Regions from separate parts of the Microbacterium sp. IEGM 1404 genome, predicted to be linked through region 1. Evidence: predicted binding sites of a transcription regulator. Region 1 holds the regulator's gene; the other holds the start of a gene.

Region 1 (14,921 bases):
CGCGTCCAGCCGCGGGCGGCGAGCGTCGTGCCGCGCACGTCGAGGCCCACGGCGATGGCCTCGCCGTAGCGGTTGATGACGTCGGCGGCCCACTCCGGGTTCTCCAGGGCGGCGGTGCCCAGGTTGATGCGGCTCGCGCCGCTCTCCAGAGCCGCCTCCAGCGACCGGTCGTCACGGATGCCACCGGACAGCTCGACCTGCACGCCCTTGACCTGCTTGATGACCTTGCGCATCACGGCGGTGTTGTTGCCGCGACCGAAGGCGGCATCCAGGTCGACCAGGTGGATCCAGGCCGCGCCCTGACGGGCGAAGTCCAGGGCGGCATCCACGGGATCGCCGTAGCTGGTCTCGGTGCCGGCCTCTCCCTGGGTCAGTCGGACGGCCTTTCCGTCGGCCACGTCGACCGCGGGGAGAAGGACAAGCTCGGGCGTGGACGCGAAATCGTTCATGGCTCCTCGTGCCGGCAGGCGCCTGTCGCCAGCCCCGGGCACGAGGTCACACAGTAGTCGCGCGCAGCCCGTCGATCCAATTCGCGAGCAGCCGGATGCCGGCCTCCCCCGACTTCTCGGGGTGGAACTGCGTCGCCGCGAGAGGACCGTTCTCGACGGCGGCCAGGAAGGGCTCGCCGTAGGTGCACCACGTGAGCACCGGCTCGGGGAACGGAGGGGTGACCTCGAGCGACCATTCCTGAGCGGCGTACGAGTGCACGAAGTAGAAGCGCTCATCGGCGATCCCGTCGAACAGACGCGAGCCCTGCCCGGCGGAGACGGTGTTCCATCCCATGTGCGGCAGCACCGGAGCCGCGAGCTCCGAAACGGTGCCGGGCCACTCCCCGAGGCCCTCGGTGTCGGTGCCGCGCTCGATCCCGCGACCGAACATGACCTGCATGCCCACGCAGATCCCGAGTACGGGACGTCCGCCGGCGAGGCGGCGATCGATGATCTCGCCCCCGCGGCTGGCGGTGAGGGCGTCCATCACGGCGCTGAAGGCCCCGACGCCGGGAACCAGCAGTCCGTCGGCGTCGAGGAGCAGCGCACGGTCGGAGGTGAGGCGCGCGTCCGCACCGGCCTCGATGAGAGCCTTGACCGCCGAGTGGACGTTGCCCGAACCGTAATCGAGGACCGCGACGACGGGCTTGCTCACAGGGCTCCCTTGGTGCTGGGGATGCCGTCGACGAGCGGGTCGAGCGCCTTCGCCTGGCGGAACGCGCGAGCCAGCGCCTTGTACTCGGCCTCGGCGATGTGGTGCGGATCGCGCCCGCCCAGCACGCGCACGTGCACGGTGAGTCCGGCGTGGATCGAGATCGCCTCGAACGAGTGACGCACGAGCGACCCGGTGAAGTGTCCCCCGATGAGGTGGTGCTCGAAGCCCGCGGGCTCGCCGGTGTGGACCAGGTACGGCCGGCCGCTGATGTCGACGACCGCCTGGGCGAGCGCCTCGTCGAGGGGGACGAGGGCGTCGCCGTACCGGGCGATGCCCGACTTGTCGCCCAGCGCCTGACGGATCGCCTGGCCGAGCACGATCGAGGTGTCTTCGACCGTGTGGTGCGCGTCGATGTGCGTGTCGCCCGTGGCCGTCACCCGAAGATCGGTCAGCGAGTGCTTCGCGAAGGCCGTCAGCATGTGATCGAAGAACGGCACGCTCGTGGAGATCTCGCTCGCTCCGGTCCCGTCCAGGTCGAGGGACAGCTCCACCCGCGACTCGCTCGTCTCGCGGACGATCGTTGCGGTGCGAGGCGTGGCAGCGGCGGTCATGCTCGCGATCCTACCGACGCCAGTGCATCGAGGAACGCCGTCGTCTCGTCCGCGGTCCCCGCCGTGACGCGCAGGTGGTGGGCGATACCGACATCGCGGATGAGGACGCCGCGATCGTAGAGGGCCTGCCAGGTCGCTGCCGGATCGTCGACCCCGCCGAACAGCACGAAGTTCGTCCACGACTCGTGCGCGGTGTACCCCAACGCCGCCACCGTGGCGGAGATCCGGTCGCGCTGGGCGACGATCTCATCCACCATCGACAGCATCGTGTCGGCGTGCCCCAGCGCGGCGGTCGCCGCCGCCTGGGTCAGGGCGCTCAGGTGGTACGGCAGACGCACGAGACGGAGCGCGTCGACGAGGGCGGGGTCGGCTGCGAGATACCCCACGCGCGCGCCGGCGAAGGCGAACGCCTTGCTCATCGTCCGCGACACCACCAGACGCGGGCGGCCCGGCAGCAGCGTCACCGCGGACGGCTCGTCGTGGGGAGCGAACTCCTGGTAGGCCTCGTCGACGATCACGATGCCGTCGGTCACCGCGTACACGGCCTCGATGACGTCGAGGCTCAAAGGAGTGCCGGTGGGGTTGTTCGGAGCGCACAGGAACACGATGTCGGGGTTCTCGCGCACCACCTGCTCGGCGGCGAACGCGGCGCTCAGCGTGAAGTCGTGCTCGCGCTCCCCCGCGATCCACTCCGCGCCGGTGGCGCGCGTCAGGATCGGGTACATCGAGTAGGTGGGTGCGAAGCCCATCGCGCGGCGCCCCGGACCACCGAAGGCCTGCAGGACGTGCTGGAGCACCTCGTTCGACCCGTTCGCCGCCCAGATCTGCTCTCGGACGAGACCGTGGCCGAGATAGTCGGCGAAGGCCTCCCGAAGGCCGGTGAACTCGCGGTCCGGGTACCGGTTGACGTCGCGAAGGGCCCGGGCGACGGCGTCCAGGATGTCGTCCGCCACCTCGGACGGAACGGGGTGGGTGTTCTCGTTAACGTTGAGGGCGACGGGCAGGGCCGCCTGCGGCGCTCCGTAGGGAGTCATGCCCCGGAGGTCGTCGCGAAGAGGAAGGTCGTCGAGGCGCACGGTCACCTCACCCATGGTAGGCGGCGACGCGCCGGGTGATCACCGCCCCAAGGCGTAGGCCGCGGGGATGGCGATGCGCTGACCGGCGGTGACCGAACCGTTCTCAAGCGCGTTGAGGCGGGCGATCTCGGCGACGACGTCTCGCGGATCGGACGCGGGGGCGACGTCTTCGGCGATCGACCACAGGGTCTCGCCGCTCATGACGGTGATCTCGGTGAAGGCACCCGTGGGAGCGCCCGTCTCGTTCGAGGCGAGGGCCGCTCCGCCGCCGACGACGGCGAGCGCGAGGGCGACGACCACGGGAAGCGCGGCCAAGAAGGCGAACACCCGACGTCCGCGCGCGGTCAGACGCAGGCGGGTGGTGGGGGCGGTGACGGCGATGCTGCTCATGGTGTGCTCCTCGGTGGGGAGAGATTCACACCCCGCCCTCGGCCGGGAGGGCGGTGGTGCGAATCTGTATTCCGAATCTATCTTCGATACTGTGGAGGCGTCAACACCGGCGTTATCGGAGACCGATCGAACGCGACACGCGGGAAGCTCCGCCGCGATCGAGTGGTCCACCGGATACGGTTTCGACGAGGAGACCTCATCACGGACCTCCGACATTCGAATTTCCGCCGCATCGCAGGACGCGGCGCGAGGGGAGCACACATGACCGACGCGACGACCGCGGCCGGCCGCGAACGGCCGCAGACCCGGCGCCGGAAGAGCCTCAGCGACAAGCAGCTCGCCATCCTCGAGGTGATCCAGCGCTCGATCGCACGGCACGGCTATCCGCCGAGCATGCGCGAGATCGGCGACGCGGTGGGGCTCAAGTCGCTCTCGAGCGTCACCCACCAGCTGAACCAGCTCGAGCTCAGCGGGTACCTCCGCCGCGACCCCGGCAAGACGCGGGCGATGGAGGTCCTGATCGACCTGCCCGGCACCGCCGCCGAGAATCCGGCCGACACCGCACCCGCCGTGGGCGACGCCGCCCTGGTCCCGCTCGTCGGCCGGATCGCCGCGGGAGTGCCGATCACCGCCGATCAGCAGGTCGAGGAGATCTTCCCCCTCCCCCGCCAGCTCGTCGGAAAGGGTGAACTGTTCATGCTCAAGGTCTCGGGTGACTCGATGATCGACGCGGCGATCTGCGACGGCGACTGGGTGGTCGTGCGCACGCAGTCCACCGCCGAGAACGGCGAGGTCGTGGCCGCCATGCTGGACGGCGAGGCGACGGTGAAGACGTTCCGCCGCCGGGACGGTCACACGTGGCTGCTCCCCCGCAACTCCGCGTTCGAGCCGATCCTGGGCGACGAAGCCGTCGTCCTCGGCCGGGTCGTCGCCGTGCTGCGGACGGTCTGACGCCGGCTCGGCTCCTCCGGAGGCCGGATGACCACCTCGCGGTGGGCATCCGGCCTCCGTCGTTCCGAGCTCTCTCCACAGCCGCATGATCGCCCGCGCCGGACGCCCCTAACATGACAGGACACATCGAGAGAGCGAGTCCCGTGTCGTCCCCCACCCCCGCCGCCGAGCCCCCGCCCTCCGACCCGGCCAGTGCACGCCCCGCTCCGCCCGCCGTGCCCGACGATCCGGCCGCGGGTCGCGTGCCCGTGGCCGGGGATCCGGGCCCCGCTCCCTCCCTCCCCGCGGACGCACCCCTCACCGAGGCCCCCGTCACCGTGCCGGCCGAACGTCGTCGTCCGCGCGCGAGCGTCGTGGTCCTCGCCGTCCTCCTGGCCGTCGCCGTCGTCGCCGGCGGGCTCGGATTCTTCTGGGTGGTCACCCAGCTGCAGGAGGCTCGCACGCTCATCGGCGACCAGCAGCAGCAGATCACCGACCAGCAGCGACGTCTCGACGAGCAGCAGGAGATGATCGATCGCAAAGAGCAGTTCGGTACCGCGATGAACGACCTGTACGCGACGATCGAGCCGCTCGTCGGTCTCCCCTACGCGACGATCGTGCCGTGGTACCGCGTCGAGGATCTCGCCGATCGCGCGTGGATCCACCGGCGGAACCCCGCCGCGCTCGATCAGGACGTCGTGGACGTGCAGAGATTGACGTCGGAAATCTCGAGCCGCTCCGACGGCGTCAGCGCTCAGGCCGCGTCGAACGCGTCGGGGACCGCGTGGGAGGCGACGCTCGACGATCTCGGACGCGGGTGGGTCTCGACCGTCTTCGAGGGCGCCACGCCCTGCGGCGCCACGGCCCTGGCGTGCGTGTCCGGCGCGCAACCCTTCACGGTGCACGTGCGGGCCGACTCCCAGACCGATCCCACGATGACCGACTGGATCCGCACCGGCGCCGCCTACCACGAGTACGCTCACGTCCTGCAGTTCACCAACCCTCAGCCGACCGACGACGCGCTCGCGTCCTTCGGGGGCGACGCCGAGACGATGGCCGACTGCTACGCGCTGACGTTCCTCGACGGGTGGTCGCTCGATCACGAGGTCGCGATCGACGCCTACTCCTACTACGAGGTCACCGTCGGGTACGGCTACACGTGCGACGCGGGCCAGCGTCAGGTCATCCGCGACTGGGTGGGTCGGCTCGGTGTGACGCGGCAGGTCGTCGGCGGCTGAGACCGTCGCCGGTGGGCGTCCGGCCGGGTCGCGCGCCGTTCGGGTGCCTCGGGGCACGGCGACGAAGGCGCAGCGCGGCATGTCCGGCCCGGTCCGTAGGGTGGATGCCATGCCGCAGACGCTCCCATACGGATCCTGGCCCTCTCCCCTCACGCCCGAGGCGGTCGCGCAGTCATCGCCTCGGCTGGACGGCGCGCGCATCGTCGGCGACGACGTCTGGTGGGGCGAATCCGTCCCGAGCGAGGGCGGACGCGTCACCGTGAAACGGAAGCGCCCGGACGGATCGGTCGAGACGGTCCTGCCCGCTCCGGGCAACGCCCGCTCGTCGGTGCACGAGTACGGCGGCGGCGCCTGGACGGCATCCGACGACGGCCAGCTCTTCTACGTCGAGAAGTCCGACCAGCGTGTCTATTCGCTCACCACCGGTGGCGCGCCGCGCGCGCTGACCCCCGAGGGCGGCGATGTGCGGCACGGAGGGCTGTCCTGGCAGTACGGCAGCCTCGTGGCGGTCCGCGAGACCCACGGAGCCCAGCGGGTCCCGGAGCGCGCGATCGTGCGGATCCCGCTCGACGGCTCCGACACGGAGGTGCTCGCCACGGGAAGCGTGTTCCTCGCCCACCCGGCGCTGTCCCCCGACGGCCGCCACCTGGCGTGGATCGCGTGGGACCACCCCGACATGCCGTGGGACGCCACCGTGCTCCGCGTCGCCGACCTCGCAACCGGAGACGTGCGCGATCTCGCCGGAGGCGACCGCCGCGCACCGCTGCAGCCCGTCTGGATCGGCGACGACGAGCTGCTGTACGCCGACGATCCGGAGGAGCGCTGGAACCTGTTCCGTCGGTCGCTCGACGGTGACCCCCAGCCGGTCGCGCCGGCCGACGCCGACACCGGCGGCCCGGTCTGGGTCCTCGGGACCCGCTGGTTCTCGGCCACCGACGACGGTCGCATCATCGCCGTCCGCACCGACGGCGGCGACGAGATCGTCGAGATCGCGCCCAGCGGCATCCGTCTGCTCGACGTGCCGGTGGTCGCCGGCGCCTCGGTCGACGACGTGCGCGGCTCCCGCGCCCTCGTCTCCGGTTCCGACGCCTCGGGGCTGTCGGGACTGTGGTCGATCGACCTCGACACCGGAGCGGTCGCGCAGGTCACGGTCGCAGACCACCCGGGCGTCGAATGGATGCCGGCCGCCCGCGCCCTCACCACCGGGGGCCCGCACGGCCCGGTGCACGCCTTCGCCTACCCGCCGACGAACCCCGATGTCGTGGCCCCGGCCGGCGAGCGGCCGCCGTACCTCGTCCTCGTCCACGGCGGGCCGACGTCGCACGTCGGTCCCGCCCCTTCGGCGAAGACGGCGTTCTTCACCAGTCGCGGAATCGGCGTGCTCGACGTGAACTACGGCGGTTCCACGGGGTACGGTCGCGCCTACCGCGAGAGACTGCGCGGGCAGTGGGGGGTCGTGGATGTCGACGACGTCGCCGCGGCGGCATCCGCTCTCGCGGCCGCCGGTCTCGCCGACCCCGAGCGCCTGGCCATCGCCGGAGGGTCCGCGGGCGGCTGGACCGTGCTCGCGGCGGTGACGAACACCGACGTGTTCTCGGCGGGGATCTCCCGCTACGGCGTAGGCGACGCCCGCGCTCTCGCGGAAGACACCCACGACTTCGAAGCGCGCTACCTCGACGGTCTCATCGGGCCGCTCCCCGAAGCGGAGGCCGTCTACCTCGACCGGTCGCCGTTGTCGCACCCCGATCGCTTCCGCGTGCCCCTGCTGATCCTGCAGGGCGCCGAGGACCGGGTCGTCCCGCCCTCGCAGGCCGAAGCGATCCGCGACGCCCTCGCGGCCCACGGCGTCGCGCACTCGTACGTCCTGTACGAGGGCGAGGGCCACGGTTTCCGTCGCGCGGAGACGGTGGTGGACTCCCTCCAGCGCGAGCTCGGCTTCCTCGGCGCGGTCTTCGGGTTCGAGACACCCGGCATCCCGGCGTTCGCGCTCGACTGAGTCCTCACACGACGACGCCCCGCCGAGAGGCAGGGCGTCGTCGTGTGAGGGATCCGATCAGGCGGCGTACGGAGCGAGCTCGGCCGCGAGACGCGCACCGACGTGCGCGTGCAGGAAGGTTCCCTGCTCGCGGTGCTCCTGAGCCATGATCAGGCCGGTCTCGTGGACCGCCGACACGAGGTCGCCGCGGTCGTACGGCACGACCGCGCGCACCTCGACCGCGGGGAGCGGCAGCGCGTCCTCGATCGCGGCGCGGAGCTCGTCGATGCCCTCGCCGGTTCGGGATGACACGAACATCGCAGCCGGGGCGAGACCGCGCAGGACGAGGCGATCGTCCGGGCTCACGAGGTCGGCCTTGTTGAACACGACGATCTCGTGCCCGAAGTCGGCGTCCACGTCGCCCATCACATCCCGAACCGTCGACAGCTGCGCCGCGGGATCCGGGTGCGACGCATCCACGACGTGCAGGATGACATCGGCGTCGCCGACCTCTTCCAGGGTCGAACGGAACGCCTCGACGAGCTGGTGCGGAAGGTTCCGGACGAAACCGACCGTGTCGGTCAGCGTGTAGACACGGCCGTCCGTGGTCTCGGAACGGCGGACGGTGGCATCCAGGGTCGCGAACAGGGCGTTCTCGACCAGAACGCCCGCGCTCGTCAGTCGATTGAGCAGGCTGGACTTGCCGGCGTTGGTGTATCCGGCGATCGCGACGGAGGGGATCGTGTGACGCTTGCGCTCGGCGCGCTTCGCCGCGCGGGCGGGCGCGAAGTCCCGCAGCTGCTTGCGCAGCAGCGCCATCTTGGTGCGGATACGTCGCCGGTCGAGCTCGATCTTGGTCTCACCGGGACCGCGCGAGCCCATACCGGCGCCGCCGGCACCGACCTGTCCACCGGCCTGACGCGACATCGAGTCACCCCAACCGCGCAGGCGCGGAAGCAGGTATTCGAGCTGCGCGAGTTCGACCTGCGCCTTACCCTCGCGGCTCTTGGCGTGCTGGCTGAAGATGTCGAGGATCACGGTCGTCCGGTCGATGACCTTGACCTTCACCACGTCCTCGAGGGCGCGCCGCTGGCTCGGGGCGAGTTCGGTGTCGGCGATGACCGTGTCCGCACCCACCGCCGCGACGATGTCGCGCAGCTCCTGGGCCTTGCCGCGCCCCACGTACGTCGCGGGGTCGGGATGCGGGCGGCGCTGCAGCACGCCGTCCAGCACGACCGCGCCCGCCGTCTCGGCCAGGGCCGCCAGCTCGCGCAGCGAGTTCTCGGCATCCGCCTGCTCGCCCTGCGGGTGCACGCCGACGAGAACGACGTTCTCGAGGCGCAGCTGCCGATACTCGACCTCGGTGACGTCTTCCAGCTCGGTCGACAGGCCCGGGACGCGTCGGAGCGCCGCACGCTCCTCACGATCCCACTGGTCGCCGTCGGCGGATCCGCCGTAGGCGGTGGCGGAGTCCTGCAGGGCCTGCGCTGCGCCGAAGACCCGGACCCCGCGATGCGCGTCGGCGCGCGAAAGCACACGGTCGACCGGGTCGACCGGCGACTCGTCGATGCTCGGGGGTGTGGTCTGTTCGGTCATGTGTTCCTTCCGTCCGCGAGCGGTGCCGCGGCATCCTCGCACTTTAGTCGCCCCCACGTCGAGGGCTCCGGTCCGCTACGCTTCCTTGGCATGGGGAGCGACCACTATTTCAGCGCGTCGCCGTCGAGTCCCGAACAGTTCCGCCGCCTCCGTGTCACCCTCGCCGGGCGTGAGCTCGAAGTCGTGACCGCGGGCGGTGTCTTCAGTCCGGACCGTCTGGATGCCGGAACCTCGGTGCTCCTGGCCAACACGCCGGCCCCGCCCGCCGGTGGGAACTTCCTCGACCTGGGAAGCGGCTGGGGTCCGATCACGCTGAGCCTCGCTCTGGATGCCCCTCATGCGACGGTCTGGGCCGTCGACGTCAACGAGCGGGCTCTCGACCTCGTGAGGCAGAACGCGGAGCGCCTCGGCCTCACCAATGTCAACGCCGTTCGTCCCGAGGATGTTCCCGACGGGATCGCGTTCCGCACGATCCGCTCGAACCCGCCCATCCGGGTGGGAAAGAACGAACTCCACGGCATGCTGGAGCACTGGATCCCGCGCCTCGCGGAGCGGTCCGACGGGTGGTTCGTGGTCCAGCGCAACCTCGGTTCCGATTCGCTCCAGCGGTGGCTGGCGGCGACGTTCGCGAGCGGATTCTCGGTCCACCGTGCCGCCACCGGACGCGGGTACCGGGTGCTGCGGGTCCGTCGTCACGGCTCGCCTCCGAGCGAACCCATCGACGTCATCGCCGACGCGCTCTGACGCGTTCCGCCGGCGCACACCGCCGGTTCAGGCCAGAGCGACCTCTCCGGTGAAGACGAGGGATGCCGGGCCCGAGAGGTACACGTGACCGTCGGCGACGCGCACGCCCAGAGTTCCGCCGCGCGTTTCGACGACCCACGCATCGGGCGCCGCGGATCCGGCCCAGTGCCGCACGGCGAGGGCCGCGGCCGCGACACCCGTGCCGCAGCTCAGCGTCTCGCCGACGCCGCGCTCGAACACGCGCATGCTGATCGCGCCCACGCCGTCGCGCACGAGCGGGTCGGCCGGAACGACGAACTCGACGTTCGCCCCGTGCCGGGGCGCCGGGTCCAGCACCGGTTGATACGCCAGCTCCGCGCTGTCGAGCTCGGCGTCCGAGGAGAGCGCCACGACGACATGCGGGTTGCCGACGTCGACACCGACGCCGGGCCGCGCGACGGGCAGGCCCTTCGCGCGCACGAGCACCTCGCCGGGCTCGATCAGGAACTCCCCCAGGTCGACTTCGAAGCCGCGGTCGCTGCGGGTCAGGGTCTTCACGCCCGCGCGCGTGCCGATGCGCAGCCCACCGGCGATGTCGGCGAGTCCCGAATCGGTCAGGTAGCGGGCGAACACCCGCGTACCGTTGCCGCACATCTCCGCCTTCGAGCCGTCCGCATTGCGGTAGTCCATGAACCACTCAGCCCCCGACGCGGCCGCGTCCGCCCCCTCGTCGATCGCCACGGACCGGACGACGCGCAGCAATCCGTCGGCTCCGATGCCGAAGTGACGGTCGCACAGGATCGCGACCTGGTCGTCGGAGAGGTGGAGCTCGCCATCCGGGTCCGACACGATCACGAAGTCGTTGCCGGTGCCGTGGCCCTTGGTGAACGCGAGAGTCGCCATGGCATCCAGTCTAGGGATGGCCGTTATGCGGGCGCCGTGGGCGTCGTCAGGCGGGACCGCCCGGTCCGTCGACGATGAGGCGACGCCCCGTGGCCCACGTCTCGAACGGGACGTACCCCAGCGCGTCGTAGAACCCGCGCGCACCGGTGTTGTCCGGCCGCACCATCAGCTGCACCTTCGGGCATCCCATCGCTTCCAGGAGCCGTTCGGCCTCGGCCACGAGGGCGCGACCGATCCCCCGCCCCCGGCGCGACGACGCCGAGGCCAGGTAGTACAGCCATCCGCGGTGACCGTCGTATCCGGCCATGACGCTGCCGACCACCGTGTCGCCGTCGGCGGCCACGAGGAAGAGCTCGGGCTGAACGGTGAGCTTCCGCCGGATGTCGGCGCGCGGATCGTTCCACGGCCGGGTGAGCCCGGCCTCCTCCCACAACGCCACGACCGCCTCTTCGTCCGCCGCCCGGAACGCGCGGATCTCCACACTCACCCCCGCACCTCGTCTCCCCGTACCTCGTCGACGAGCGCGTCGGCACGGGCGGTCCGGACATCGAGGCGGCGGGCGTCGGCATAGCGACGGAACCACGACACCTGGCGCCGCGCGTAGCGGCGCGTGAGCGCCTGCGTCTCGGCGATCGCCTCCGCGCGGGTCATCTCGCCGCGGAGCTGGGCCAGCGCCTGCGCGTACCCGATCGCGCGCGCCGCGGTGACACCGCGCTCGATCCCCTCGGCTCGCAGCGCGGACACCTCGTCGAGCAGCCCCTGCTCCCACATGGCCTCGACCCGGGCGTCGAGGAGGCCCACGAGCGTCTCGCGTTCGATCTCCGTCGCGAGGATCGTCGTCCGCGGATGCCAGAGGTCGGGCTCGGCGGGAAGGGCACCGCCATGGGTGTCCTCGCCCAGCGCCAGCACCTCCAGCGCGCGGACGACCCGTCGTCCGTTGCGCGGATCGATGCGTTCGGCGGCGGCGGGGTCCATGGCCCGCAGGCGTGCGAAAAGCACGCCGGGACCCTCGCTCTCGAGCTCGGCCTCCAGCTCCGCACGGACGGCGGAATCCCGCGGCGGGAAACGGAAGTCCCACAGCACGCTGGAGACGTACAGTCCCGAACCGCCCACGAGGATCGCATCCGCCCCGCGCGAGAACACGCCTGTGATCGTCTCGCGGGCCGTCGGCTGATACCAGGCCACCGCCGCTTCGTCGGTGACGGCGAGAGCGTCGAAGAGGTGGTGCGGGATCCCGCGCCTCTCCGGCGTCGGCAGCTTCGCGGTGCCGATGTCCATGCCGCGGTACAGCTGCATGGCGTCGGCGTTCACGATCTCCACCGCGCGTCCCCGCTCGTGGAGGGCGTGGGCCAGATTGAGCGAGAGCCCGGTCTTCCCCGTGCCGGTCGCACCGACGATCGCCCACAACCGCGGCGCGTCGTCGGCGGTCACACGCCGATACGCAGACTCGGAAGGCCCAGTGACACGGCGCGCGGGGCGCCCGCGTCGGCACCGGGTGCGGGAACGCCGCACGATTCCGCCTGCGCGCGGTCCCAGGCGTCGCCCGCCCGCGTGCGGCGGACATGCAGCGGCCCGCCGGTCACCGCATCGGCGACGAGGTAGAACGGCGCGGCACGCGTGACCTCCACGGAGACGACATCACCCGGGCGCGGGAGCGCCGAACCCTCGGGCACCTCGAAGTGGACGAGACGATTGTCTTCCGCGCGGCCCGTGAGGCGCCGCGACGCCGCGTCCTTCTTGCCTTCGCCGGTCGACACCAGCACTTCGAGCACGCGCCCGACCTGGTTCTGGTTCTCTTCGAGGGAGATCCGCTCCTGCAGCGCGATGAGACGCTCGTAGCGCTCCTGGACGACCGCCTTCGGAACCTGATCGTCCATCGTCGCGGCGGGAGTGCCCTCGCGGATCGAGTACTGGAAGGTGAAGGCGCTCGCGAAGCGGGAGGCCTCGACCACCCGCATGGTCTCTTCGAAGTCGGCATCCGTCTCGCCCGGGAAACCGACGATGATGTCGGTCGTGATCGCGGCGTGAGGGATCTGGTCGCGGACACGCTCGAGGATGCCGAGGAACCGTTCGCTGCGGTACGACCGGCGCATGGCCTTGAGGATCCGGTCCGACCCCGACTGCAGCGGCATGTGCAGTTGCGGCATGACCGACGGGGTCTCGGCCATCGCGGCGATCACGTCGTCCGTGAACGCCGCCGGGTGCGGGCTGGTGAAGCGGATGCGCTCGAGACCGTCGATCTCGCCGGCCGCGCGCAGAAGCTTGCCGAAGGCGAGCCGGTCACCGAACTCGACGCCGTAGGAGTTGACGTTCTGCCCGAGCAGCGTGACCTCGATCGCCCCGTCGTCGACGAGGAGGCGGATCTCGTTCAGGATGTCGCCGGGACGACGGTCCTTCTCTTTTCCGCGGAGGCTCGGGACGATGCAGAACGTGCAGGTGTTGTTGCACCCCACGGAGATCGACACCCAGCCGCTGTGCACCGAGTCGCGTTTGGTGGGGAGCGTCGAAGGAAAGATCTCGAGCGACTCGAGGATCTCGAGTTCGGCCTCGCCGTTGTGGCGCGCCCGCTCGAGCATTCCGGGAAGGGACCCCATGTTGTGCGTGCCGAAGACGACGTCGACCCACGGCGCCTTCTGCTGCACGGCGTCCTTGTCCATCTGCGCGAGGCAGCCTCCGACGGCGATCTGCATGCCGTCGTGGGCGTCCTTGCGCGACTTGAGGTGACCGAGGGTGCCGTACAGCTTGCCGGCGGCGTTGTCGCGGACGGCGCACGTGTTGATCACGACGACGTCGGCGTCGGCACCGGCTTCGGCTCGGACGTAGCCGGCGCTCTCGAGCGAACCGGAGAGACGCTCGGAATCGTGCACGTTCATCTGACAACCGAAGGTCCGCACCTCGTAGGTGCGCGCGCGACCGTCGGCCGTGTGAGCGGCCGCGGAGGGCGCGATGAGCGTCGGTGTCGATACGGGGGTCGTCATGATGCGTGCCATTCTAAGCGCCGGTCGCCGGAGGAACACGGTCGGGAGGGAGCGCGCGCGGCCGGTACCGGACGTCAGTCGTCCGGGGTGAACCGGACGGCGACCGACGCGGCCGGTCGTGAGAACGGGGCACGCCGGATGCCCGCTTCTGCCAGTGCCTGACGCGCAGCTTCGAGGGAGATCGACGACGAGTACCCTCGCCGGGCGAGTTGTCCGGCTAGGCGGCGCAGGCTGGCGTCGTAGTCCTTGCCGCCGACGTTGCGGGCCTTCGAGCGGGCGAACTCCAGCGCGCGTTCCGCGTCGTCGTCGGGCAGCTCGGCGATCGCGGCATCCGCGACTTCGCGCGAGATCCCGCGTTTGCGGAGAGTCTGCGCGACCGCACGACGACCCTGCCCTCGGCGTTCGATCGCCGACATCGCGAGCTGCTCGGCGAACGCCTGGTCGTCGAGGTAACCGAGGTCGACGAACTTCGTCACGACGTCCTCGATCACGGAGTCATCGACACCGTCGATCCCGCCGAGAGCCGTACGGGCTTCCGCCAGCGACAGGGAGTGCCCACGAAGCTTGCGCAGGAGAACCGCCTCGGCGCGATCGCGGATCTCATCGGGCGATTCCGCGTCAACGGGATCGTCGAACGCGGCACCCGGGCGAGACCAGCCCGTCGCCTCGTCCCGGGGGGACGTCGACGTGGCCGCACGGTCGCGCGACGCCTGGGGAGCGGGAGCACGCGAACCGAAGAGAGGGATGACCGGCGCGAGGTCGTCACCGACCGCGCGGTCGCCCGCGTCGCGCTCCGCTTCGGCGGAGACGCGACCCGGGCGACGGGCGTCGTCTGTCATCAGGCGGGACGGCGGGCGGCCAGCTCGTCTGCGGCCGGAGCGGCGGTCGCGGCCGGAGCGCCGATACCGAGCTTGCCCTTGATCTTCGACTCGATCTCGGCCGCGACATCGGCGTTCTTGATCAGGAAGTTGCGGGCGTTCTCTTTGCCCTGCCCGAGCTGCTCGCCGTCGTACGTGTACCAGGCGCCCGACTTCTTCACGATGCCGTGCTCGACACCGAAGTCGATCAGGCTTCCCTCGCGCGAGATGCCCACGCCGTAAAGGATGTCGAACTCGGCCTGCTTGAAGGGCGGCGCCATCTTGTTCTTGACGACCTTGACGCGAGTGCGGTTACCGACCGCTTCGGTACCGTCCTTGAGGGTCTCGATTCGACGGATGTCGAGACGGACCGACGCGTAGAACTTCAGCGCCTTACCTCCGGCGGTGGTCTCGGGCGAGCCGAAGAACACGCCGATCTTCTCGCGCAGCTGGTTGATGAAGATCGCGGTCGTCTTGGTGGTGTTCAACCCACCGGTGAGC
Region 2 (14,921 bases), on a different contig from region 1:
CGAGGAGGCGGAGGAGATGGCGCGGGCGTTCCGCGCGTCCGTGCGGCGGCACGCCCCGACGATGGCACTCGTGGGGGAGACGGACGCGACCGGCCTCGCGGTCGCCTTCTCGACGGCGGGGGCCACCGACCATCGACGGATCGTCCGTGTGCTTCACGAGCGGCTCGTCGCCGACCTCTCGGACCTCGGGACCTCCGTCGTGCCGGTGGTGGGGATCGGCGTGGCGCTCGCCTCTGTCGACGGCGCGGACGGTCCGACCCTCGTCGACCGAGCGGATGCGAACGCGAGCCACGCCGCGTCGACGGGCGAGCAGCCCTTCGGCCTCGCTACGGACTGAGGGCGGGGCGATCAGTCCTCGTCGTCCGCGGCCACGAGGGCGTGCACACGGGCGCGGAGCTCACGAGGGCGGAACGGCTTCGTGAGGTAGTCGTCGGCGCCGGCCTCGCGCGCGAGCCGTTCTTCCGTGGCATCCACTCGGGCGCTCACCATGAGGATGCGCGTCGTGCTGAACTCCCGGATGCGCCGAGCCGTCTCGAAACCGTCGAGTCCGGGCATGCTGACATCGAGCGTGGTGACCGCGGGGTCGGTGCGCCGGACCGTCTCGATGCCGGTGAGACAGTCGACGGCGGTGTGCACGACGAAGCCCACCGGTTCGAGGGTCGCCGTGAGCAGCGAGCGGATGTCGACGTCGTCCTCGATGACGACCACGACGTTCGGATTCGGCATGATGACACTCTCGCCAACCGGTCGGAGGGCGCGGATGCGGCCTTGATCGAATGGTAGACCACCCCGGATGGCACCGGCCCCGGGCGTGGCGGCTGTGGCATCCTCGAGGGGTGACCCTCCTCGCGCTGACCGGCGGAATCGCGTCCGGAAAGTCCACGATCTCCCGGATGCTCGCCGAGAAGGGCGCGGTGATCGTGGATGCGGATGCGATCGTCCGCGAGGTGCAGGCGCCCGGTTCGCCGGTGCTCGCCGCGATCGCCGCGGAGTTCGGACCCGAGGTGCTGCAGCCCGATGGATCGCTCGACCGGCCCGCGCTGGGAGCACGGGTCTTCGGTCATCCCGAGCGGCTCGCCGCGCTGAACGCGCTGGTGCACCCCGCGGTGCGGGAGGAGTCGCAGCGGCGATTCCGCGCGGCGCTCTCCGCCGATCCCGGCGCCCTGGTCGTCTACGACGTCCCGCTCCTCGCGGAATCCCGCGGGACCGGCGAATGGGACCTCGTCGTCGTGGCCCACGCTCCGGCTGAGCTGCGCGTGCGGCGGCTCGTCGATCAGCGCGGGCTCTCCGAGGCGGAGGCCCGCGCCCGGGTCGCGGCCCAGGCCGGCGACGACGAACGATTGGCGCTCGCGAACGTCGTGATCGACACGGCCGGCGACATGGATGCCACGCGATGCCAGGTCGACGAGCTGTGGGACCGCGTCTCGCGGGACTGAGCCGTCACGGTCCCGCCCCCGGGCGGCGATCCCCTCGGAGAGTCGACGAACGCGTCGCCGGGCGTCGGTCCGTCGAGCGTCCCGCTCGCGCATGGCGAACAGCACGCCGGCCCCGATGTCGGAGGCCCCGCCTACGCTGGAATCATGCAGGCCACGCGTTCCGTCCGCCCCTTCGAGGTCATCAGCGAGTACTCCCCGTCCGGTGATCAGCCGCAGGCGATCGCCGACCTGGCCGCGCGGATCAACGCCGGCGAGACCGACGTCGTGCTGCTTGGCGCCACCGGTACCGGAAAGTCGGCGACGACCGCCTGGCTCGTCGAGGCCGTCCAGCGCCCGACGCTCGTCCTGGCCCACAACAAGACGCTCGCGGCCCAGCTCGCCAACGAGTTCCGCGAACTCATGCCCAACAACGCTGTCGAGTACTTCGTCTCGTACTACGACTACTACCAGCCGGAGGCGTACGTCCCGCAGACCGATACGTTCATCGAGAAGGACTCCTCGATCAACGCGGAGGTCGAGCGTCTTCGCCACTCGACGACGAACTCCCTGCTGTCGCGTCGCGACGTCGTCGTGGTGTCCACGGTGTCCTGCATCTACGGCCTCGGCGCGCCCGAGGAGTACCTGCGGGCCATGGTCGCGCTGCAGGTGGGGGAGCGGTACGACCGCGACGCTCTGATCCGCAAGTTCATCGCGATGCAGTACAACCGCAACGACGTCGATTTCTCGCGCGGCAACTTCCGCGTCCGCGGCGACACGATCGAGATCATCCCGGTGTACGAGGAGTACGCGATCCGCATCGAGATGTTCGGTGACGAGATCGAGGCGCTGTACATGCTGCATCCGCTGACGGGCGACGTGGTGCAGAAGATGGACTCCGTGCCGATCTTCCCCGCGTCGCACTACGTCGCCGGGACCGACACCGTGCAGCGCGCGATCGGCACCATCGAGCACGAGCTGGCCGAACGGCTCAAAGAGCTCGAGTCGCAGAACAAGCTCCTCGAGGCGCAGCGGCTGCGGATGCGCACCACGTTCGACCTCGAGATGCTGCAGCAGCTGGGCTTCTGCTCGGGCATCGAGAACTACTCGCGGCACCTCGACGGCCGCAATCCGGGGGATCCGCCGCACACGCTGCTGGACTTCTTCCCCGACGACTTCCTGCTCGTCATCGACGAGTCTCACGTGACCGTCCCGCAGATCGGGGCGATGTACGAGGGCGACGCCTCCCGCAAGCGGACGCTCGTCGAGCACGGCTTCCGTCTGCCGAGCGCGATGGACAACCGCCCGCTGCGCTGGGACGAGTTCAAGAACCGCATCGGGCAGACGGTGTACCTGTCGGCGACGCCCGGGCGCTACGAGATGGGCATTGCCGACGGCGTGGTCGAGCAGATCATCCGCCCGACCGGCCTCGTCGACCCCGAGATCGTCGTGAAGCCCTCGAAGGGACAGATCGACGACCTGCTCGAGCAGATCCGTGTGCGCGTCGAACGCGACGAGCGCGTCCTGGTGACGACACTGACCAAGAAGATGGCGGAGGAGCTCACCGACTTCCTGGGGGAGCACGGTGTGCGCGTGCGGTACCTGCACTCCGACGTCGACACCCTTCGGCGCGTGGAACTGCTCACGGAACTCCGCGCCGGGGTGTACGACGTGCTCGTCGGTATCAACCTGCTGCGCGAGGGTCTCGACCTGCCCGAGGTGTCTCTCGTCGCGATCCTGGATGCCGACAAGGAAGGGTTCCTGCGCAGCGGGACCTCCCTCATCCAGACGATCGGTCGTGCCGCCCGCAACGTGTCGGGCGAGGTGCACATGTACGCCGACAAGATGACCGACTCGATGCGGAACGCCATCGAGGAGACCGAGCGACGCCGGGAGAAGCAGATCGCGTACAACACGGCGAACGGCATCGACCCGCAGCCGCTGCGGAAGAAGATCGCCGACATCACCGAGGTGCTCGCACGCGAGGCCTCCGACACCCGGAGCCTGCTGTCCCGCAACGACAAGGCGGGGAAGGGCAAGTCGCCGACACCGCAGCTGCGTCGCACCGGGATCGCCGCCGAAGGCGCCGATCAGCTGGAGTCGACGATCGCCGACCTCACCCAGCAGATGCTCGCGGCTGCGGGCGAGCTGAAGTTCGAGCTCGCGGGACGCCTGCGCGATGAGGTGCAGGACCTGAAGAAGGAGCTCCGCGCGATGGAGCGCGCCGGACACGCCTGAGCGGCCGACGGCGGGGAGCGACGGGACGCGATCATGGAGCAGAGGATCTCGCTGATCACCCTCGGCGTCGCCGATCTTCGGCGATCGGTCGCCTTCTACGAGCGCCTCGGCTGGCGGCGGTCGCCGAGTTCGGTCGAAGGGGAGGTCGCCTTCTTCGATCTGGTGGGCATGGTCCTCGGGTTGTGGTCGCGGGAGACGCTCGCGGCCGACTCGACCGTGACCGACGAGAGCGGATGGGGCGGCGTGACCCTGGCCCACAACGTGCGCGAGCCCGACGAGGTGGATGCCGTCCTGGCGGAGGCCGTTGCTGCCGGTGCGGCGCTCGGCCGGCCGGGGGCCCCGACGGAGTGGGGCGGTTACTCGGGCGTCTTCGTCGATCCGGACGGTCATCCGTGGGAGATCGCGGTCAACCCGGGGTGGCCCCTCGATTCCGATGGACGACCGCGGTTGCCGTGACGCGACATCGACTTCGGTGACGAACGCGGCCCCACGGCCGCGCAGCCGTCACGGGCAGTGCAGGAGCGGCTTCAGGCCCCGGGGCCAACAGAGCCCCACGGCCGCCCAGCTGTCACGGGCAGTGCAGGAGCGGCTTCACGCCCGACCGGTCGACGCTGTGCTCGGACATCGGGTGACCGCACAGGGGGCACGGGCGTCCGGTGCGCACCGGTTCGGGCGTCGTCTCGTACGGGCCGACCGATGCGGGTCCGGCGACGCGGATCAGGCGTGTGTTGATGTACTGGTACCACCCGCCGGCGGCCCGCACGCGTTCGCGCAGCGGGGGCCGGTCGGCATCCTTTTGTGCCATGATCATTAGTGTACTAAGTATTTGAGGAGGGTGCGTGGACGATCCGCTGCGCTTGGAGAATCAGGTGTGCTTCGCGCTCGTCACCGCCGCGCGCAACGTGGTGTCGATCTACCGTCCCGTGCTCGAACCGCTGGGGCTCACTCATCCGCAGTACCTGGTGATGCTGGCGTTGTGGGAGCAGGCGCCCCGGTCGCTGAGCGCCCTCGCCGGCGAGCTCGCGATGGAGCCCGCCACCCTCTCGCCCCTGGTCAAGCGACTCGAAGCGCAGGGGCGGGTGAGGCGAACGCGGCGCGTCGACGACGAGCGCGTCCTGGACATCGACCTCACCGCCGACGGTCGCGCGCTGCGCGAACGGGCGATCGAGGTGCCCGCGCGGATCATGGAGCGCGTCGGCATCGACGAGCGCGCGCTCATCGCACTGCGCGACGGCCTCGCACCGTTCGCGGGGAGATTCGACCCGAACGGCTGAGTCCCCGGATCCCGATCCGGCCCGAGCGGGCGAGGGCGCGTCCGCGAGGAAGCCTCGGCCCGCGTGACGCGGACCCGCACCCTCGCACACATGTGCGCCGGAGGCGAACCCGGGACCGATGTCGGAGGGGGAACCTAGACTTGACGAGTGCCCATCGTTCCTGTCTCGTCTCCCGGAAACACCAGCGGAAAGCTCAGTGTTCGCGGCGCCCGCGTCCACAACCTGAAGAACGTCGACCTCGACATTCCGCGTGATTCGCTCGTGGTCTTCACCGGCCTCTCGGGGTCGGGGAAGTCGAGCCTGGCGTTCGACACGATCTTCGCCGAGGGCCAGCGCCGCTACGTCGAATCGCTGAGCGCGTACGCGCGTCAGTTCCTGGGCCAGGTCGACCGTCCGGACGTCGATTTCATCGAGGGCTTGAGCCCGGCGGTCTCGATCGACCAGAAGTCGACCAACCGCAACCCCCGCTCGACCGTGGGCACGATCACCGAGATCCACGACTACATGCGTCTGCTCTGGGCGCGTATCGGCGTGCCGCACTGCCCCGACTGCGGCGCCCCTATCCAGCGTCAGACGGTGCAGCAGATCGCCGATCAGCTCATGGAGCTGCCCGAGCGGACCCGCTACCAGATCGTCGCGCCGGTGGTGACGCAGAAGAAGGGCGAGTTCGTCGACCTCTTCAAGGAGCTCAGCGCGAAGGGGTACGCGCGCGCCGTCGTCGACGGTGAGCTGGTGCAGCTCGCCGAGCCGCCGACGCTGAAGAAGAGCTACAAGCACGACATCGCCGTGGTGGTCGACCGTCTCGTGGCCTCGGGCGACATCCTCAGCCGCGTCACCGACTCCGTGGAGACGGCCCTCGGACTCGCTGGCGGCATCATGCAGGTGAACTTCGTCGACGAAGAGGGGGATGCCGCCTGGCAGTCGTTCTCCGAGAAGCTCGCGTGCCCCAACGGACACCCGCTGCAGCTGACCGAGATCGAGCCGCGGACCTTCTCGTTCAACGCACCGTTCGGCGCCTGCCCGGTGTGCTCGGGCCTCGGTACCCGCATGTCGGTCGATGTCGACCTCATGCTCGGCGACGAAGAACTCTCGATCCGCGACGGGGCGATCCTGCCGTGGACGACGCAGGGCAAGGGCCTCTTCCAGTACTACGAGCGGCTGCTCGAGGGTCTTGCGCGCGACCTGGACTTCTCGCTCGACACGCCGTGGCGCGACCTCTCGAAGGACGTCCAGGACGCGGTGCTCCGCGGTGAGAACTACAAGGTCACCGTCAAGTGGAAGAACCGCTACGGGCGCGAGATGCGGTACTCCTCCGGTTTCGAGGGCGTCGTGCCCTACATCGAGCGTCAGTACCTCCAGGCCGAATCCGACGCGCAGCGCCAGCGCTGGTCGGAGTACCTGCGCGAGGTGCCGTGCGCCGTGTGCGACGGCGACCGGCTCAAGCCCGAGGTCCTGGCCGTGCTCGTCGACGGAACCTCGATCGCCGCGGCATCCCGCCTGAGTCTCGCGGACGCGCGCGAGTTCTTCACGAAGCTCACGCTCACCGACCGCGAGGCGACCATCGCCGCGGCCGTCCTGCGCGAGATCCGCGCGCGCTTGGACTTCCTGCTGCAGGTCGGGCTCAACTACCTCAGCCTCGGCCGCGCCGCCGGCACGCTCTCGGGCGGCGAGGCGCAGCGCATCCGTCTCGCGACGCAGATCGGGTCCGGCCTGACCGGCGTGCTGTACGTGCTGGACGAGCCGTCGATCGGTCTGCATCAGCGCGACAACCGTCGTCTGATCCAGACCCTCGAGACCCTGCGCGACCTCGGCAACACCCTCATCGTGGTCGAGCACGACGAAGAGACCATCCACGCGGCCGACTGGGTCGTCGACATCGGACCCCGCGCGGGCGTCGACGGCGGCAACGTGGTGCACTCCGGTCCGCTCGCCCAGCTCCTCGACGACGACCGGTCGCTGACCGGCGCGTACCTCTCGGGTCGGCGGTCGATCGAAGCGCCGAAGAAGCGGCGCAAGATCGACAAGAAGCGTCAGGTCACCGTCGTCGGCGCGCGCGAGAACAACCTGCAGAACGTGACCGTCGACTTCCCGCTGGGGGTGCTGACGGCCGTGACGGGCGTCAGCGGTTCGGGGAAGTCCACGCTGGTCAACGGCATCCTGTACGAAGTCCTCGCGTCCAAGCTCAACGGCGCACGCCGCGTGCCGGGCAAGCACACGCGCGTCACGGGTCTCGACAACCTCGACAAGGTCGTGCACGTCGACCAGGCCCCGATCGGCCGCACGCCGCGCTCGAACCCGGCGACCTACACCGGCGTGTTCGACCGCATCCGGACGCTGTTCAGCGAGACGCCCGAAGCGAAGGTGCGCGGCTACCAGGCCGGGCGATTCAGCTTCAACGTCAAGGGCGGCCGCTGCGAGGCGTGCTCGGGCGACGGCACGCTCAAGATCGAGATGAACTTCCTCCCCGACGTCTACGTCGACTGCGAGGTGTGCCACGGCAAGCGGTACAACCGCGACACGCTGTCGGTGCACTACAAGGGCAAGAACATCGCCGAGGTGCTCGAGATGCCGATCTCCGAGGCGGCGGAGTTCTTCGAGCCGATCCAGGCGATCCACCGGTACCTCAAGACGCTCGTGGACGTGGGGCTGGGGTACGTGCGTCTGGGCCAGTCGGCGACGACGCTGTCGGGCGGCGAGGCGCAGCGCGTCAAGCTCGCGACCGAGCTCCAGCGGCGCAGCAACGGCCGTTCGATCTACGTGCTCGACGAGCCGACGACGGGCCTGCACTTCGAGGACGTCTCGCTGCTGCTGAAGGTGCTCAACGGCCTGGTCGACAAGGGCAACACCGTGATCGTCATCGAGCACAACCTCGACGTCATCAAGAGCTCGGACTGGGTCATCGACCTCGGCCCCGAGGGCGGTGCCGGTGGTGGAACGATCGTCGCGACCGGAACGCCCGAGCAGGTCGCGGCGGTGTCGGGGAGCCACACGGGAGCCTTCCTCGCGGAACTCCTCGAGACCGGTCGCACCGGCACGCAGCGCAACACCGCCGAGCGCGAGCCGGAACTGGCCCGCGCGGGAGCCTGAGCCGTGGCATCCCGAGAGCGGGTGTCGCACCTGCCCTATCGTCCTAAGGCGGGGGAGATCCCCACCAATCCGGGGGTCTACCGCTTCCGGGATGCCGAAGGGCGGGTGCTCTACGTCGGCAAGGCCAAGAACCTCCGCGCGCGGCTGTCGAACTACTTCGCTCCGCTGTACTCACTGCACGAGCGCACCCGCCGGATGGTGACGACCGCGGCCTCGGTCGAGTGGACCGTCGTCCCCAGCGACGTCGACTCGCTGCAGCTCGAGTACATGTGGATCAAGGAGTTCGATCCGCCGTTCAACGTCCGCTACCGCGACGACAAGTCGTACCCGTTCATGGCGATCACCCTCGCCGACGAAGCCCCCCGCGTGATCGTCACGCGCAACCCCAAGATCCGTGGGGCCAAGTACTTCGGGCCGTACCCGAAGGTCTGGGCGGTGCACGACACGATCGACCTCATGATCAAGGTCTTCCCGATCCGCACGTGCAGCGATGCGTCGTACAAGAAGGCGATGCAGTCGGGTCGGCCGTGCTTCCCGGGGCAGATCGGGCGCTGCGGCGGACCGTGCTCGATGAAGGTCACGATCGAGGAGCACCGCGCGATCGTCGACGATTTCGTCGCGTTCATGTCGGGCGGCGATCAGAGGTTCACCAAGGCGCTCACGGCTCGCATGATGGAGGCCTCGGCCGCCATGGACTACGAGGCGGCGGCCCGCTACCGCGACAGGCTGCAGGCCATCGACGCCGTCCTCGGCAAGAGCGCCCTGGTCCTGCCGGCCGACACGGATGCCGACCTGTTCGGCATCGCCGAGGACGAGCTCGCGGCGACCGTGCAGCACTTCGTCGTGCGCGGGGGTCGTGTCCGAGGGGTTCGGGCGACCACGATCGAGAAGGAGATCGACATCTCCGGCGCGGATCTGGTCGACCAGGTGCTGCAGCGCACGTACGGGGACGCGGCGCCCGCCGACATCCCCCGGCAGGTGCTGGTGCCCGAACTGCCCGACGACGCCGATCAACTCGAGGCGTGGCTGCGCGACCGACGGGGTCGGCCGGTGTCGCTGCAGGTCGCGCAGCGGGGGTCGAAGGCCGACCTGCTGAAGACTGCGACGCTCAACGCGCAGCAGGCGCTCATGCTCCACAAGACGCGCCGCACCAGCGACTACGTCGCGCGCTCGCAGGCCCTCACCGACCTGCAGGAGGCCCTCGGACTCGCGGAGGCGCCCCTGCGCATCGAGTGCTACGACGTCTCGCACCTCTCGGGCACCAACGTCGTGGCATCCATGGTGGTCTTCGAGGACGGGCTGCCGCGCAAGGACCAGTACCGCTCGTTCGGCGTCGCCGAGACCACCGATGACACCGACTCGATGTACCAGGTGCTCACGCGCCGGCTGGCCTACCTCGACAGGCCCGAGGACGACGAACGCGAGACCCTGGGCGGCGCGATCGTCGCGGATGCCGAGAGTCCGGAGGCGACGGCCGACGGCGAGGTCGTGACCACGCGCAAGCGCCCGCGTTTCGCCTACCGCCCGCAGCTGCTCGTCGTCGACGGCGGTCAGCCGCAGGTCGCGGCCGCCGCGCGCGCACTGGCGGATGCCGGTCATGAGGAGATCGCCCTGTGCGGCATCGCCAAGCGGCTCGAGGAGGTGTGGCTGCCGGGAGAGGATTACCCGGTCATCCTCCCGCGCACGTCGGAGGCGCTGTACCTGCTGCAGCGGCTCCGCGACGAAGCCCACCGGTTCGCGATCACGCACCAGCGCAAGCGTCGCAAGCGCGACATCTCGAGCGTGCTGACGGAGGTCCCGGGGCTGGGAGATGCCCGCATCAAGGCTCTGCTCCGGCACTTCGGTTCGGTGACGGCGCTGAAGAACGCCTCGCCCGACGAGATCATGGAGCTGCCCGGCATCGGTCCGACCCTCGCCGAGGCCATTCACACCCGCTTGGCTCGGTAGGCTGGAACCCCGACGAAAGGGCGAATCATGCAGGCGGCACGGGGTGCGCCCGGCGAGGTGCTCATCGTCACCGGGATGTCGGGGGCCGGTCGTTCCACGGTCGCCAATGCCCTGGAGGATCTCGACTGGTACGTCGTCGACAATCTCCCGCCGCGGATGCTGCGTCCGCTCCTCGATCTCACCGAGCGCGCGGGCGGAGCGGTACCGAGGGTGGCGGTCGTCGTGGACGTCCGAGGGCGTTCGCTGTTCGGCGACCTGCCCGAGGCCATGCGGTCTCTGCAGGCCGACGGGCAGGTGCGCGTGGTCTTCCTGGATGCCTCCGACGCGGTGCTCGTACGCCGGTTCGAGGCCGTGCGGCGTCCGCACCCGCTGCAGGGGGACGGCACGATCCTCGACGGCATCCGTCGCGAGCGCGAGCGGTTGACCCCGTTGCGCGAAGCGGCCGACGTCGTGATCGACACCTCGACGTACAACGTGCATCAGCTCTCGATCCGCACGGTCGAGCTGTTCGGTGAAGAGGGGGCCGCCCGCCACACCGTGACGCTGATGAGCTTCGGCTTCAAGTACGGACTGCCCACCGACGTCGACCTCGTCGCCGACATGCGGTTCCTCCCGAATCCGTTCTGGAACGAGGAGCTGCGGCCGCTGACCGGCGAGGATCCGTCCGTGCGGGAATACGTGCTCGGTCAGGAGGGCGCGCGGGACTTCCTCGACGCCTACGCGGCGGCGCTGCGGCCCGTCCTCGCGGGGTACGAGCGCGAGAACAAGCGCCATTCGGTCGTCGCGGTCGGCTGCACCGGCGGCAAGCACCGCTCGGTCGTGATGGCCCGCGAACTGGCCGCGCGCCTCGGCGAGCTGCCCGGCGTCGCGGTCCGTGTGACTCACCGCGACCTCGGCCGCGAGTAGGCTGTACCCTCGTCCCCGCCGCTTCGATAGCCTCACCCCGTGCTGTCCTGAGCGTTGCCCCATCGTCCTGAACCGAGGAGAACCGTGCCGCTGACCGCCGACGTGAAGGCCGAGCTGATCACCGTACGCGACCCGCGTCCGACGGCGCGCGTCGCCGAGCTCACGGCGATCCTGCGCTTCTCGGGTGGCCTGCACTCGATCGCGAACCGCGTGGCGGTCGAGGCCGAGCTGGACTCCGACGTCCTCGCCCGCCGCGTCGCCCGCGACCTCATGGAGCTCTACGGCGTCCGCCCCGAACTGCACCACGTGCAGGGCTCCGGAGGGCGCACCGGCGGCCACTTCGCCGTTCGCGTCATCGAGGCCGGCGAGACCCTCGCGCGCCAGACCGGGCTCCTCGACCAGCGTCGCCGTCCGGTGCGGGGCCTCCCCAACAAGCTCACCACCGGGTCGCGCCCCGACCTCAGCGCCATCTGGCGCGGCGCGTTCCTCGCGAGCGGCTCGCTCAGCGACCCGGGCCGTTCCGCGGCCCTGGAGATCTCGTGCCCCTCGTCGGAGGCGGCCATGGCGCTCGTCGGCGCCGGCCACCGCATCGGCATCCCGGCGAAGGCCCGCGAGGTGCGCGGTGTGCCCCGCGTCGTCGTGCGCGACGGCGAGGCGATCCGCGGCGCCCTGTACGAGATGGGTGCCCGCCGCACCGCGGGAGAGTGGGACCAGATGCGCCAGCGCCGCGAGGTGCGCGCGGGCGTGAACCGCCTGGTCAACTTCGACGACGCCAACCTCCGCCGGTCCGCCCAGGCCGCGGTGGCCGCGTGCGCCCGTGTCGAGCGCGCGCTCGAGATCCTCGGCGACGAGGTGCCGGATCACCTGCAGCAGGCCGGTGAGCTGCGGCTGGCACACCGCGACGCGAGCCTCGACGAGCTCGGCCATCACGCCGATCCGCCGCTGACGAAGGACGCCGTCGCCGGACGTATCCGCCGCCTCCTGGCGATGGCCGACAAGAAGGCCGAGGCCGAGGGCATCCCCGGCACCGAGTCCGCGGTGCCGGTCGGCGCCGACGACTAGCCCGCACGAGCCCCATCACGAACGGATGCCATGGTCCATGGCATCCGTTTTCGTTATCCCTCGTCATTCGGGGAAGCAACCCCGTGGTCCGTGCGTTGCCGCTCAGTAGGATGAACACGTCACCCTCGCTGCGCCGAGGCTTCGGTGCAGCGCCGATTCGGAAGTAGAGAACATGGCGAAGTACACGCTGCCCGAACTGCCCTACGACTACTCCGCGCTGGAGCCGCACATCAGCGCGACCATCATGGAGCTGCACCACAGCAAGCACCACCAGACGTACGTCAACGGCGCGAACACCACGCTCGACCTCCTCGCCGAGGCGCGCGAGAAGGGCGATTTCGCGAACATCAACCGCCTGCAGAAGGACCTCGCGTTCAACCTCGGCGGCCACACGAACCACTCGATCTTCTGGACGAACCTCTCGCCGAACGGCGGCGACAAGCCCACCGGCGACCTCGAGGCCGCGATCGACGACCAGTTCGGTTCGTTCGACGCCTTCCGTGGCCAGTTCACCGCCGCGGCGCTCGGCGTGCAGGGCTCGGGCTGGGCCGGCCTGTTCTGGGACTCGATCGGTCAGAACCTGATCATCCAGCAGTTCTTCGACCAGCAGGGCCAGATCGTCGCGGGCACCGTCCCGCTGCTGCTCCTGGACGTCTGGGAGCACGCGTACTACCTCGACTACAAGAACGTCCGCGCGGACTACGTGAAGGCGTTCTGGAACATCGCCAACTGGGCCGATGCGCAGGAGCGTTTCGCGGCCGCCCGTGAGAAGACCACGGGTCTGCTGGTACTGTCGTAAACGGCGTGGGCGTCCCGACGGGACACCCCGTCGGGACGCCGTTGTCCGCCAGCGAACACCGCAATCACGCGCTTCTCGCGCACAACTGATTCAGGAGATATTCCGTGACCGTCAAGATCGGAATCAACGGCTTCGGCCGTATCGGACGCAACTACCTCCGCGCGGCTCTCGCGCAGGGTGCTGACCTGGAAATCGTGGCGGTGAACGACCTCACCGACAACAAGACGCTCGCGCACCTGCTGAAGTACGACTCCGTCGGCGGCGTGCTGTCCGAGGACGTCTCGTACACCGAAGACTCCATCACCGTCGGCGACAAGACCATCAAGGTCTTCGAAGAGCGCGACCCCGCGAACCTCCCCTGGGGCGAGCTCGGCGTCGACATCGTCATCGAGTCGACCGGCCGCTTCACCAAGGCCGAGGACGCCAAGAAGCACGTCGCGGGTGGTGCCAAGAAGGTGCTCATCTCGGCTCCCGCCACGGGTGACGACGCCACGATCGTCATGGGCGTCAACGAAGAGACGTACAACCCCGAGACCGACGTCATCATCTCGAACGCGTCGTGCACCACGAACTGCCTCGCCCCGCTGGCGAAGGTCTTCAACGACGCCTTCGGCATCGAGCGCGGCTTCATGATGACCGCACACGCGTACACCGCCGACCAGAACCTGCAGGACGGCCCGCACGGCGACCTGCGTCGTGCGCGCGGCGCCGCGATCAACATCGTGCCCGCCTCCACCGGTGCCGCCAAGGCCATCGGCCTGGTCCTGCCCGAGCTGAACGGCAAGCTCAGCGGCTCCTCGTACCGCGTGCCGGTTCCCACCGGCTCGATCGTCGACCTCACGATCGTCACCCCCACCGAGGGCCTGACCGTCGACCAGATCAACGCGGTCTACAAGCAGGCCGCCGCCGAGGGTCGCCTCGCCGGCATCCTCGAGTACACCGAGGACCCGATCGTCTCCAGCGACATCCAGGGCAACCCGCACTCGTCGATCTTCGACGCCGAGCTGACCAACGTGTCCGGCAACCTCGTCAAGGTCTCGTCCTGGTACGACAACGAGTGGGGCTACTCCAACCGTCTCGTCGACCTGACCGAGTACGTCGCCGAGCGTCTCTGACCCTCCATGGCTCTGCGCACCCTCGAAACGCTGGGGTCGCTGGCCGGCACGCGCGTCATCGTCCGTTGTGACCTGAACGTCCCCCTGAAGGACGGCGTCATCACGGACGATGGCCGCGTGCGCGCGTCGCTGCCGACTCTCAACGCCCTGATCAACGCCGGCGCCCGCGTCGTCGTGTGCTCGCACCTGGGCCGTCCCGACGGGTCGCCCGACCCGAAGTACTCGCTCGAGCCGGTCGCGCAGCGCCTGTCCGAGCTCCTCGGTCAGCCGGTCGCGTTCGCGCGCGACACGGTCGGCGAGTCCGCCCGCGAGGCCGTCGCCTCGCTCGAGGACGGCGACGTCGCGGTCATCGAGAACCTCCGCTTCAACGCGGGGGAGACCTCGAAGGACGAGGCCGAGCGGCAGGAGTTCGCGCGGCAGCTCGCCGAGCTCGGCGACGCCCTCGTCTCCGACGGCTTCGGTGTGGTGCACCGCAAGCAGGCCAGCGTCTACGACCTGGCGCAGATCGTGCCGTCGGCGGCCGGCCTGCTCATCCAGAAGGAGCTCGAGGTCCTCGACCGCCTGACCGAGAACCCCGAACGGCCCTACACGGTCGTCCTCGGCGGCTCGAAGGTCAGCGACAAGCTCGGGGTCATCGAGCACCTGCTCCCGCGCGTGGACAAGCTCCTCGTCGGTGGCGGGATGATGTTCACGTTCCTGGCGGCCGAGGGCAACAAGGTCGGCTCGAGCCTGCTCGAGCAGGACCAGATCGACACAGTGAAGGGCTACCTCGCCACGGCGAAGGAGCGCGGCGTCGAGATCGTCCTCCCCGTGGATGCCGTCGTCGCGGCGTCCTTCTCCGCCGACGCGGAGCACGTCGTCGCGGATGCCGTGGCGCTCGAGGACACCCCGTTCGGTGCCTCGGGTCTGGGCTTGGACATCGGTCCTCGCACGGCGGACCTGTTCGCCGAGGCCATCCGCGATTCGCGCACCGTCTTCTGGAACGGCCCCATGGGCGTGTTCGAGATGGCCGCGTTCGCCGCGGGCACCAAGACCGTCGCGAAGGCGCTCACCGAGGTCGACGGCCTCAGCGTCGTCGGCG

What was found. Region 1 encodes LexA, which represses DNA repair genes until DNA is damaged. Its sites were predicted from a motif close to TCGAACANNTGTTCGA; they were not measured.
Region 2: the regulator LexA is predicted to act here: its motif matches at 5,007-5,022, upstream of uvrA (excinuclease ABC subunit UvrA).

The regions. Positions count from the first base shown of each region.
Region 1 is NZ_JASHKP010000003.1:752,789-767,709, reverse strand. It holds gene priA (bifunctional 1-(5-phosphoribosyl)-5-((5-phosphoribosylamino)methylideneamino)imidazole-4-carboxamide isomerase/phosphoribosylanthranilate isomerase PriA) at 1-449, opposite strand, end outside; gene hisH (imidazole glycerol phosphate synthase subunit HisH) at 496-1,143, opposite strand; gene hisB (imidazoleglycerol-phosphate dehydratase HisB) at 1,140-1,754, opposite strand; gene QM517_RS14260 (histidinol-phosphate transaminase) at 1,751-2,845, opposite strand; gene QM517_RS14255 (LysM peptidoglycan-binding domain-containing protein) at 2,870-3,220, opposite strand; gene lexA (transcriptional repressor LexA) at 3,482-4,171, shown strand; gene QM517_RS14245 (hypothetical protein) at 4,315-5,388, shown strand; gene QM517_RS14240 (S9 family peptidase) at 5,498-7,384, shown strand; gene hflX (GTPase HflX) at 7,442-8,959, opposite strand; gene QM517_RS14230 (class I SAM-dependent methyltransferase) at 9,050-9,703, shown strand; gene dapF (diaminopimelate epimerase) at 9,731-10,585, opposite strand; gene QM517_RS14220 (GNAT family acetyltransferase) at 10,632-11,072, opposite strand; gene miaA (tRNA (adenosine(37)-N6)-dimethylallyltransferase MiaA) at 11,069-12,016, opposite strand; gene miaB (tRNA (N6-isopentenyl adenosine(37)-C2)-methylthiotransferase MiaB) at 12,013-13,563, opposite strand; gene QM517_RS14205 (regulatory protein RecX) at 13,638-14,402, opposite strand; gene recA (recombinase RecA) at 14,402-14,921, opposite strand, start outside.
Region 2 is NZ_JASHKP010000001.1:1,106,917-1,121,837, reverse strand. It holds gene QM517_RS05615 (hypothetical protein) at 1-337, shown strand, start outside; gene QM517_RS05610 (response regulator transcription factor) at 349-726, opposite strand; gene coaE (dephospho-CoA kinase) at 837-1,436, shown strand; gene uvrB (excinuclease ABC subunit UvrB) at 1,581-3,650, shown strand; gene QM517_RS05595 (VOC family protein) at 3,684-4,106, shown strand; gene QM517_RS05590 (hypothetical protein) at 4,219-4,455, opposite strand; gene QM517_RS05585 (MarR family winged helix-turn-helix transcriptional regulator) at 4,490-4,924, shown strand; gene uvrA (excinuclease ABC subunit UvrA) at 5,072-8,011, shown strand; gene uvrC (excinuclease ABC subunit UvrC) at 8,015-9,958, shown strand; gene rapZ (RNase adapter RapZ) at 9,986-10,864, shown strand; gene whiA (DNA-binding protein WhiA) at 10,949-11,926, shown strand; gene QM517_RS05560 (superoxide dismutase) at 12,099-12,725, shown strand; gene gap (type I glyceraldehyde-3-phosphate dehydrogenase) at 12,830-13,840, shown strand; gene QM517_RS05550 (phosphoglycerate kinase) at 13,847-14,921, shown strand, end outside.